One region of the Streptomyces sp. ITFR-6 genome, then DNA from elsewhere that is predicted to be linked to it. Evidence: riboswitches for the same ligand, from Rfam matches in the RefSeq annotation. Region 1 holds a riboswitch; the other holds the start of a gene.
The links. Region 1 has a riboswitch for cobalamin ahead of RLT59_RS05375 (FecCD family ABC transporter permease). Riboswitches for the same ligand answer to the same signal wherever they lie in the genome.
Positions count from the first base shown of each region.

Region 1 (5,203 bases):
GCCGAGCGACCCGTACAGTCCGGCCAGCGCCCAGACGGCGAACAGCACCGGCGCGGTCACCAGCATCGGGCGGCGTACGGCACGCGGCAGCTTGATCTCCGGCGCCAGGCTCGCCAGCGCCCCCGGCTTGCGGGTCACCGTCTCCGTCATCAGGGCGACGGCGACGGCCTGGAGCACGAAGACCACCAGCAGCCCGAGGTAGACCAGATGCGTGGGTGCGGGGAGGAACTGGACGACGAGCCCGGAGACCAGCGCGCCGGTCGCCGTGCCGATGCCCGGGGCGACCGCGTTGGTGATCGTGCCGCGCGGCCGGTCGATGTCCATCATCCCGGCGCCGATCGCGCCGAGCGCCGCACCGGTCGACAGACCCTGCGCGATCCGGCCGACCATCAGCGCAGGCACCCCGTCGGCGGTGGCGAACACGACCATGGAGAGGGCCTGCGCCGCCAGCGCGGCCAGCAGCACCGGCCGCCTGCCGACATGGTCGGAGAGCTTGCCCATGATGAGCAGCCCGAGCAGCACGGCCACCGCGTAGACGCCGAAGACCACGGTGGTGGTGATCGGGTCGAAGCCCCATTCCGCCTGGTAGACCGCGTAGAGCGGAGTCGGTGCGCTGGAGGCCGCCAGGAACGAGATGGTGATCGAGGCGAGTACGTACAGCGCCACGTTCGGCGGCAGCCGCCGGCCCCGAGTGGATATGGCAGCGGGTATGGCAGCGGATCCGGGGCCGGCGGGCGCCGCGTCCGGCGTGCGGGCCGGTTTGGACATCGGGACGACCGAGGGATTCGTCATGACCATTCCCGTCCAGAGCATTGGGTAGACCTGTCTGTCTAGTTCCTCGCAATAGATTAGACAGACAGGTCTACTCAGGTCAAACGCGTCACGGCACGGCGGGGCAGCTGGTGCCCCGCGCCGGGACCACCAGGTCGGTCAGGTAGCCGTTCACGGTGTCCTCCATGCACGGGCCGCTGGTGACGCTGCCGTGCCCCTGGCCCTCGTGGGTGAGGAGCCCGCCGCCGCGGCCCAGCTGCCGCGCCACCGACACCGCCCACGGGTAGCCGGTGGCGGGGTCGTGCAGGGCGTTGGACAGCAGGACGGGCGGAGCGCCGGGTGCGTCCAGGCGGTGCTGCGGGTTGGCGGTCGGCGCGCCCAGACACGCCGCCACCATGTGGATCGGCAGCAGGTGGGGCAGGTCCGGCGCGGTCGCGTTCATCGTGGCGACGAGCGAGGCGTACTCCCGGTAGTCACGCACCGGCAGCCGCCAGTCCGAGCAGAAGACCGGGGGTGGCCGGCGGCAGCGGCGCCGTCCCGGTGGGCGACGCCGGCAGCGGCTCGCTCGCGTCCATCCCCGCGATCCCCGTGGCCAGGCCCGCGTAGTCGGCCTCGTAGAAACTCCGGAACGCGTACGAGTTGACCAGATCCGAGGACGACAGCGAGGTCCCCGGTTTCGCCGGGTCCGCCAGCTCGCCGCGCGCGGCGCGGGCCAGCAGGCCCTGCCAGACGGCGCGGACGTCACGGCCGTGCAGGGCGCAGTCCGCCGCACCCTCGCACCACTTCACGAACTCCTGGAACGAGTCCTGCGCCGCGGCCGCCTCCGAGCGCAGGAATTCGCGGGTGGCCGCGACGCTGTGGTCCGTCACGCTCTCCAGCACCATCGCGCGCACGCGCCGCGGGTAGGCCTCGGCGTACTGGGCGCCGAGCAGCGTGCCGTACGAGCTGCCGTGGAAGGTCAGTCTCCGCTCGCCGAGCGCGGCTCACAGGGCGTCCAGGTCCCGGACCGTCTGCCCGGTGTCGAGGTGCTCGAACACCGGGCCGGTACGGGCCCGGCAGTCGGCGCGGAGCCGTCTGTTGTACGCCAGGGTGGCGTCGAAGTCCGCCTGGCTCTCCAGCTCGGGCGACGGCCGCTCGGCAAGCAGTTCACCGGAGCAGGTCACCGGGTTGCTGCCGCCCACGCCGCGCGGGTCGAAGCTGACGATGTCGAACCTGCGGCGGACCTCGGGGCTGAACCGGCTGATCCCGCCCACCACCCTCTCCACACCCGAGTCGCCCGGCCCGCCGGGGCCGAACACCATGGAGCCGACGCGCGCCCCGGGCTCTGTGGCCTTGCGGCGGGCCACGGCCAGATCGAGTCTCGGCCCGTCCGGGTGGTCCCAGTCGACCGGCACGGAGAGCGCGGCGCACTCGGCTCCCGGGTCCGCCGGGACGTCACACGGTGCCCACCGAAGGGCAGCTGTCGCGGGCGGCGACGCGTGGACCGAGGGAGCGGCGGCGAGGCCGGTGGCGGCGGCCGTGGCAGCCGCCACAGCCGTGGCCGTGCCCCGTGCGGCGATGAGCCGTAGTGCGGATCTGCCCCTGAACGGCATAGATCCTCCTTGCGAAGAGAGCGGTTGTGTCAGGCGTGCGGGCCCGGCCGGGGCATCCGCCGTCACGCTAGGTGCTCCGGCGCCCGTGCGGTGCTCCCGTCAGGGGCTTCTCCGGGGCGGGTCAGGGGCTGTTCAGGGGCCACTCGGGGGTGCTCGGGGGGTGCTCCGGGGCGCTCGGGACTCAGGGGCGAAAGGGAGAGCACGGTGCCGTACCCGTAAGCTGCTCACGCCCCGCGGGGGAAGTCCGGTCGAATTCCGGCGCTGACCCGCAACGGTAGGCGGAGCCGTCCCCATGGCTCCGCAAGCCCGATTACCCGCGGCGGTGAAGGCTCCTGTCAATTCGCCGTGGACTGCGAGAGGTGCTGCACAGGGCGCTTCGCGTCCGGGCCGCTCCTTCGATCGTGCAGGTGCACGGCCTGAGGTGAAAGCGATCCGACCGTGGTCACTCCCCTCGAACGCATACCCGCCCCGCCCTCGCGCGCGGCGCGCGCCGGTGGCGGGCCCGCTCCTCCCCGGCGCGTACCCCTGTCCCTGCTGGTGATCACGCTGTGTGCCCTGCTGCCGCTCTCCCTGGTCTGCGGCGCCGGAATCGGGGCCTCGGGGATCTCCTGGGGAGAGGTGTCGCGCTATCTGTGGGCAGGCCTGACGGGACAGCGGATCGCTCCCGGTGAAGTCGCCGGGTACACCATCGTGTGGGAGCTGCGCTTTCCGCGAGCCGTACTGGCCGCGGTCGTCGGAGCCGGCCTGTCCGCCATCGGCGTCGCGGTCCAGGCCATGGTCCGCAACGCCCTGGCCGACCCGTTCGTGCTCGGCATCTCCTCCGGCGCGGCCGTCGGTGCGAACGCCGTCCTCATCTTCGGGGTCTTCGGCGCCTTCGGTGTCTGGGCGCTGTCCACAGCGGCGTTCCTCGCCGCGCTCCTCGCGATGATGCTCGTATACGCGGTCGCCAGCACCGCGCGCGGACTGACCCCGCTGCGCCTGGTCCTGACGGGCACGGCCATGTACTACGGCTTCTCGGCCATCACGACGTTCATGGTGTTCGCCGCGGAGCGGGGCGAGGCCGCCCGCTCCGCGATGATGTGGATGCTGGGCAGCCTCGGGGGCGCCACCTGGTCCTCCGTGCCGATTGCCGCGGGCGCCACGATCGGCGGCCTCGCCCACCTCTGGTGGTCGGCGCGCCGGCTCAATGCCCTGGCGATGGGTGACGAGACCGCCGCCGCCCTGGGAGTGAATGCGGGCAGGCTGCGCAAGGAACTGTTCCTGGTCTCCGCCGCGGTCACCGGGGCGCTGGTCGCGGTGAGCGGCGCGATCGGCTTCGTCGGGCTGATGGTCCCGCACGCCGCGCGCATGCTGGTCGGCGCGGACCACCGCCGTCTGCTGGCCGTCGCACCGCTCGCGGGGGCCGTCCTGCTGATCTGGGTGGACATCCTCTCGCGCGTGCTGCTCGCCCCGGCGGAACTGCCGCTCGGCGTGCTGACCGCGATGATCGGCGTGCCGTGCTTCATCCTCCTCATGCGCCGCCGCTCCTACACCTTCGGGGGTGCGTGATGCGGATCGATATCGACGCGCTGACGGTCGAGATCGCCGGCGCGCGGCTGGTGGAGGACGTCACGCTGCGAGCGGGCGACGCCCGGCTCGTCGGACTGGTGGGGCCCAACGGCAGCGGGAAGTCAACGCTGTTGCGCTGCGTCTACCGGGCGCTGAACCCCTCCGCCGGGACCGTCCGGATCGGCGGCGAGGACCTGCACGCCCTGAGTCCGCGGGAGGCCGCCCGCCGGCTGGCCGCGCTTCCCCAGGAGTCGAGTCACGAGTTCGACTTCACCGTCGCCGAGATCGTCGCGATGGGAAGGATGCCGCACCAGGGACCGACGGCGCGCGTGTCGGAGGAGGACCGCCGCACATGTGACGCCGCGCTGGCGGAGGTCGGGGCCGGACACCTGGCCGACCGGGGCTTTTTGACCCTGTCCGGAGGCGAGAAGCAACGGGTCCTGATCGCCCGCGCCATGGCGCAGCAGCCGCGCGCGCTGGTGCTCGACGAGCCCACCAACCACCTGGACATCGCCCAGCAGCTGGAGGTACTGGCCCTGGTGCGTGCCAGCGGACTGACCGTGCTCACGGCGTTGCACGACCTCAATCTCGCCGCACTCCACTGCGACGTCCTCCATGTCATCGACCGCGGCCGGATCGTCGCGTCGGGCGCCCCGCACGACGTACTCACCCCGGAGCTGCTGGCCGAGGTCTTCGGCGTCCGGGCGCACCGGGTACCGCACCCGGAGACCGGCGCCGTACAGCTGATCTTCGACCGCCTCCTCCCCGCCGCCCGTTACTAAGGAAGCCCTGCCACCATGCCCAGCCCGATACGTCCCGTCGCCATCGGTCTCGCCCTCACCGCCGTGCTGGCCCTCAGCGGCTGCGGCGCCGAGATCACCCCGCAGGACGCGAACGACGACAAGAGCGCACCCGCGGCCGGGGGCCACTACCCCGTGACCGTCGAGAACTGCGGTGAGAAGAAGACCTACGACAAGGCCCCGCGGCGCGTGGTCACCAACGATGTCGGTATCACCGAGATCATGTTCGCCCTGGAACTCGAAGACCACATGGCGGGCTATGTGATGCCCGACGACAAGGGCGACCTGACGTCCGTCCCCTGGAAGGGCGGGTACGAGAAGACCGCGTGGCTGTCCAAGGAGACGATCAACAAGGAACTCGTCCTCGACGCACGCGCCGACCTGGTCTTCGCCGGCTGGAACTACGGCTTCAACGAGGGGGACGGATTCACCCCGGCAGCCCTGAAGAAGGTGGGCGTCGACTCCTACCTGCTGAGCGAGTCGTGCCGCAAC
Region 1 covers NZ_CP134612.1:1,253,780-1,258,982, reverse strand. Annotated here, with positions in the region: gene RLT59_RS05385 (MFS transporter) at 1-792, opposite strand, end outside; partial or broken gene RLT59_RS05380 (alpha/beta hydrolase) at 881-2,363, opposite strand; cobalamin riboswitch at 2,554-2,700, shown strand; gene RLT59_RS05375 (FecCD family ABC transporter permease) at 2,802-3,911, shown strand; gene RLT59_RS05370 (ABC transporter ATP-binding protein) at 3,911-4,693, shown strand; gene RLT59_RS05365 (ABC transporter substrate-binding protein) at 4,709-5,203, shown strand, end outside.

Region 2 (5,203 bases), 6.7 Mb from region 1:
CTCGGCGGGCTGTGCAGCGGCGCGGCCAGTTCGACCAGCGCCCGCTCCAGGCCGTGCAGGTGGGCGAGGGCGGGTTCCGTCTCCGCGGCGTGCGCCGGACTTCCCGCGGCGAGCGGGGTACGGGCCGGCCGCTCGGGAGCCGTCAGCGCTTCCACCGCGCTCTCGACGCGCCAGCAGGCGGCGGCGAGCCGGGCGTCGTGCGAGGCCTCCGGATCGGCGGCGACGGAGGCCAGTCCGCGCACCTCGCGCGCGCAGTCGTCGAGCAGTGCGAGGACCTGACGCGCCCGCGCCTTGCGGGCCCTCACCGGGTTGAGCGGATGCACCAGCGGCGCCAGCGACAGCCGTACCCGGCCGAGGATCGCCTCCAGCTCGGCAACGTGCCGGGGCGGGTCGGCGTCCTCGCTTCCCGCGAGCCGGGCAGCGGCCTCCGCCGTACAGGTGTGCACGCACCGCAGCGCCCGCTCCACCCAGGCCTCGGTCACCGAGTGCGTGGTCACCGGCAGCACGAACAGCACCGCGAGTACGGCACCGAGCGCACCGGCCCCCGTCTCGGTGACCCGGAGTACGAGAAGTCCCGCGTCGAGCACGCCGAGCAGCCCGTACAGCATGCTCGCCATCACGGTGACGGCCAGCATCATCCAGGTGTAGGAGACGGCGGCGGTGTAGAAGATCCCGAACACGCCCACCGCCACGACAGCGGCGGCCGCGACCGGCTCGTGGTGCAGCGGCACGGCCACGGCGAAGCCCAGCCCGATGCCGAGCAAGGTCCCCAGGAACCGTCTGAACCCGCGCACGACCGTCTCGCCGCGCGAGGTCGTGGCCACGAACACCCACCAGGTGGCGCCGACCGCCCAGTACCAGCGCTGGTCGGAAAGCAGCTGCCCCACCGCGAGCGCGAATCCCGCGCCCAGGGTCGCCTGTACGGCCTGCCGCGTCGTGATCCGCCGCAGCCCCGCCGCTCCCGGGGGAAGGCCGACCGTCACCGGCGCCGCGATCCGGCGCTCGTAGCACCACGCCCCGAACCGGACCAAGGACGACGCGAGGAGCGACAGCAGCACCGCGGCGTACAACTCGGGCAGCTGGCCGGGCACGGTGTGCAGGAACTGGGCGGAGAAGTAGGCCATGAAGGCGAATACGCCCAGCGAGTGCCCGCGCGGCCCCCACCGCCGCGCGTACACCCCCGCGCCGACGACGGCGAGGAAAGCCAGGTCGCGGGCGACGGGCACGTCGTGCAGCACGGCGGCGAGCGTGAGCACCGGGAGGCCGACGACGGGGAGCAGCGCGGTCGTCGTGGCCTGTCCGCGCACCGTCGGGTCGGTCACCGTGAAGAGGGCGAGCAGCGCGGCCAGGCCCCCCGTGATGGCCGCCACCAGCGAGTGCCCCGCCGCCCCGCACAGCGTGACGGCGAGCCCGATGCCGAGCACGGCCCGGGATGCGAACCGCAGCCGGATCCGTCCGGGATCGTGTGCGACGAACGCCCTCTTCAGCAAGTCGCCTCGCCCCTTTCGCGCATGACACCAGCGCAGACATGAGAAAGGCGCCACAGAGATCCCAGAGGGACCCGCAGCGCCATTGACTCCACTATCTCAACACCTGGGGAGCTAATGGTTCAACTCGACCCCATCTCTATGTACCAATGGCCCAGCGATACCGCATCCTGCCTGACCACGGCAGAGCCAACGGACCAGCGCGAGGACCAGGAGGCCCGGGAGCACCGCCGTCCGCCCCTTCCGGATCCCGGAATGTGAACAGCGGTGCCACGGAGGCGGTCCACCCCCTAGGCTGACCGGTGCAGCTGGTTCGCCCTGTCCGCCAGGCAGGCGCGTCGCAAGAGGGAACCCGGTGTGATTCCGGGACTGCCCCGCAGCGGTAAGTGGGAACGACCGCCGTCATACGCACTGGATCCGTTCGGATCCGGGAAGCGACGGCCAGTAGGAGTCTGCTCCGGCAGACGCGCCCACGAGTCCGAAGACCTGCCCGTTGCCCGCACCCGAACCCTCGGATGCGGATATCCCGGTGACCTCGTGGGCGGGTCGGCGTGCGTGTCAGACGGAGAATCCGCGCCGAGGCGTGTGCGATATCCGTCCGGTCCGTCATCCCTTCGCGTCCGTGTCCCGTCTCCGGGATGTTCAGGAGTCATCTCGCGAAGGAGATTTCCGTGACACCCAAGCCCGCAGCCGCGGCAGCACGAGCCACCGTGTACGGCTACCCCCGACAGGGCCGGAACCGGGAACTGAAGAAGGCCGTCGAGGGGTACTGGAAGGGCCGCGTCAGCGCCGGTGCCCTCCGGGAGACGGCGGCAGAACTGCGCCGGTCCAACTGGAAGCAGCTGGCGGACGTCGGCGTCCATGAGGTCCCGACCGGCGATTTCTCGTACTACGACCACGTCCTGGACACCAGCGTCATGGTCGGCGCGGTCCCCCAGCGGCACCGTGCGGCCGTCGCCGCCGACGCGCTCGACGGGTACTTCGCGATGGCTCGCGGCACCCAGGACGTGGCACCGCTGGAGATGACCAAGTGGTTCGACACCAACTACCACTACCTCGTCCCCGAGCTCGGTCCTGACACCGTCTTCACCGCCGACTCCACCAAGCAGGTCACCGAGCTCAGGGAGGCCGTCGCGCTCGGGCACACCGCCCGGCCGGTGCTCGTCGGCCCGGTCAGCTACCTGCTGCTGGCCAAGCCCGCCCCCGGGGTGGCCGCCGGCTTCGAGCCGCTCACCCTGCTGGGCCGGCTGCTGCCGGTGTACGCGGAGGTCCTCGCAGATCTGCGTGCCGCCGGCGCGGAGTGGGTGCAGATCGACGAACCCGCCCTGGTCCAGGACCGCAGCCCGGCCGAGCTGAACGCCGCCGCCCGCGCCTACCGCGACCTCGGCGGCCTCACCGACCGGCCCAGGCTGCTCGTCGCCTCCTACTTCGGGCGGCTCGGTGAGGCACTCCCCGTCCTGGCGAAGGCCCCGGTAGAGGGTCTGGCACTGGACTTCACCGATGCCGCCGCAGCCAACCTAGAAGACCTCGCCGCCGCCGGCGGGCTTCCCGGCAAGCGCCTCGTCGCGGGTGTCGTCAACGGCCGCAACATCTGGATCAACGACTACGAGAAGTCCCTAGCCACCCTCGCCACCCTCCTCGGCCTCGCGGACCGGGTGGACGTGGCGGCGTCCTGCTCCCTGCTGCACGTCCCGCTCGACACCGCGCCGGAGCGGGACATCGACCCGCGGATCCTGCGCTGGCTCGCCTTCGCGGAGCAGAAGACCGCCGAGATCGTCACGCTCGCGAAGGGACTGACCCTGGGCACCGGCGCGATCACCGCCGAGATCGCCGCCAACCGCGCCGACCTCGCGTCCCGCGCCGACTCCCCGATCACCCACGACCCCGCCGTCCGGGCCAGGACCGCGGCCGTCACGGACGCCGACGGCCGCCGCTCCCAGCCGTACACCGAACGCGCCGCCGCCCAGCGGGCCCACCTCGGGCTGCCGCTGCTGCCGACGACCACCATCGGCTCGTTCCCGCAGACGAGCGAACTGCGTACCGTCCGCGCCGACCTGCGCGCGGGACGGATCGACACGGCGGGCTACGAGGAGCGGATCAGGGCCGAGATCGGTGAGGTCATCGCCTTCCAGGAGAAGACCGGCATCGACGTCCTGGTGCACGGCGAGCCCGAACGCAACGACATGGTGCAGTACTTCGCCGAGCAGCTCACCGGTTACCTCGCCACCCAGCACGGCTGGGTCCAGTCCTACGGCACGCGTTACGTCCGGCCGCCGGTGCTCGCGGGCGACATCTCCCGCCCGGAGCCGATGACGGTGCGCTGGACCTCGTATGCCCAGTCGCTCACCGGGCGCCCGGTCAAGGGCATGCTCACCGGCCCGGTGACCATGCTGGCCTGGTCCTTCGTCCGCGACGACCAGCCGCTCGGTGACACCGCGCGCCAGGTCGCGCTCGCGCTGCGCGACGAGGTCGACGACCTGGAGGCGGGGGGCACTTCGGTGATCCAGGTCGACGAGCCCGCCCTGCGCGAGACACTCCCCCTGCGGGCGGCGGACCACGCCGGGTACCTGGAATGGGCCACCGAGTCGTTCCGCCTGACCACCAGCGGGGTACGGCCGGACACCCAGATCCACACCCACATGTGCTACGCGGAGTTCGGTGACATCGTCCAGGCCATCGACGACCTGGACGCCGACGTCATCAGCCTGGAGGCCGCCCGCTCGCACATGCAGGTCGCCCGCGAACTCGCCGCGCACGGATACCCGCGCGAGGCCGGTCCCGGCGTGTACGACATCCACTCACCGCGTGTACCCGGTGCCGACGAGGCCGCCGCCCTGCTCCGCAAGGGGCTGGAGGCCATCCCCGCCGAGCGCCTGTGGGTCAATCCGGACTGCGGCCTGAAGACCCGCGGCTGGCCCGAGACCAGGACGTCCCTGGAGAACCTGGTCGCCGCGGCCCGCACCGTCCGCGGCGAGCTGCCCGCCTCCTGATCGCGCAGGACCCGGGGCGGCGGCCGGAGGTTAGGGGCGGGCGTCCGGGTCGGCCGGTCCGGCGGGTGTGAAGCGGACCGGGGCCTGGAAGCGGGCGCGTCGGGCGGCCCGGCGGAACGTGGTGAGTACCGCCGGGCCGGCCAGCGTGACGCAGACGAAGTTGGTGACGGCCCGGCCGGTGTCCCAGCCGAGGGAGGTGGCAAGGTCGAAGGCGAGGTAGCGGTGCCACTGCTCGGTGAAGGGCAGGCCTGGCAGATAGGCGAGGGAGCTGTTCGGGTCGAGGGAGAAGGGCCAGAAGGAGAGGTTGAGCAGGAAGCCGAAGAGGTAGCCGGAGACCGAACCGTAGGCGGCGAGCATCAGGACCTCGCGGCGGCCGGTGGCCCGGGGCAGCAGGCCGGCGAGCATGCCCACGAAGGCGCAGCCGAACATCTGGTACGGCATCCACGGCCCGACACCGCCCGTGATCAGGGCGGAGGTGAAGAGCGAGGTGCAGCCGAGGGTGAAGCCGAAGCCCGGTCCGTAGACGCGTCCGGCCAGGACCAGGACGAAGAAGACCGTCTCGATCCCGGCGGTTCCGGCGCCCAGCGGGCGCAGCGCCGCGTTGACGGCGGAGAGGACGCCGAGCATGGCCAGGGCCTTGGAGCTGATGCCGCCCTCGGCGATCTCGGAGAGCACCACGCAGAGCACGAGGACGAGCAGGACGCCGAAGATCAGGGGCGGGGCGTA
Region 2 covers NZ_CP134612.1:7,904,783-7,909,985, reverse strand. Annotated here, with positions in the region: gene RLT59_RS35735 (FUSC family protein) at 1-1,490, opposite strand, end outside; cobalamin riboswitch at 1,780-1,996, shown strand; gene metE (5-methyltetrahydropteroyltriglutamate--homocysteine S-methyltransferase) at 2,159-4,477, shown strand; gene RLT59_RS35725 (ECF transporter S component family protein) at 4,508-5,203, opposite strand, start outside.
Region 2: linked by a shared signal. The riboswitch ahead of metE (5-methyltetrahydropteroyltriglutamate--homocysteine S-methyltransferase) and the one ahead of RLT59_RS05375 (FecCD family ABC transporter permease) in region 1 are both predicted to bind cobalamin.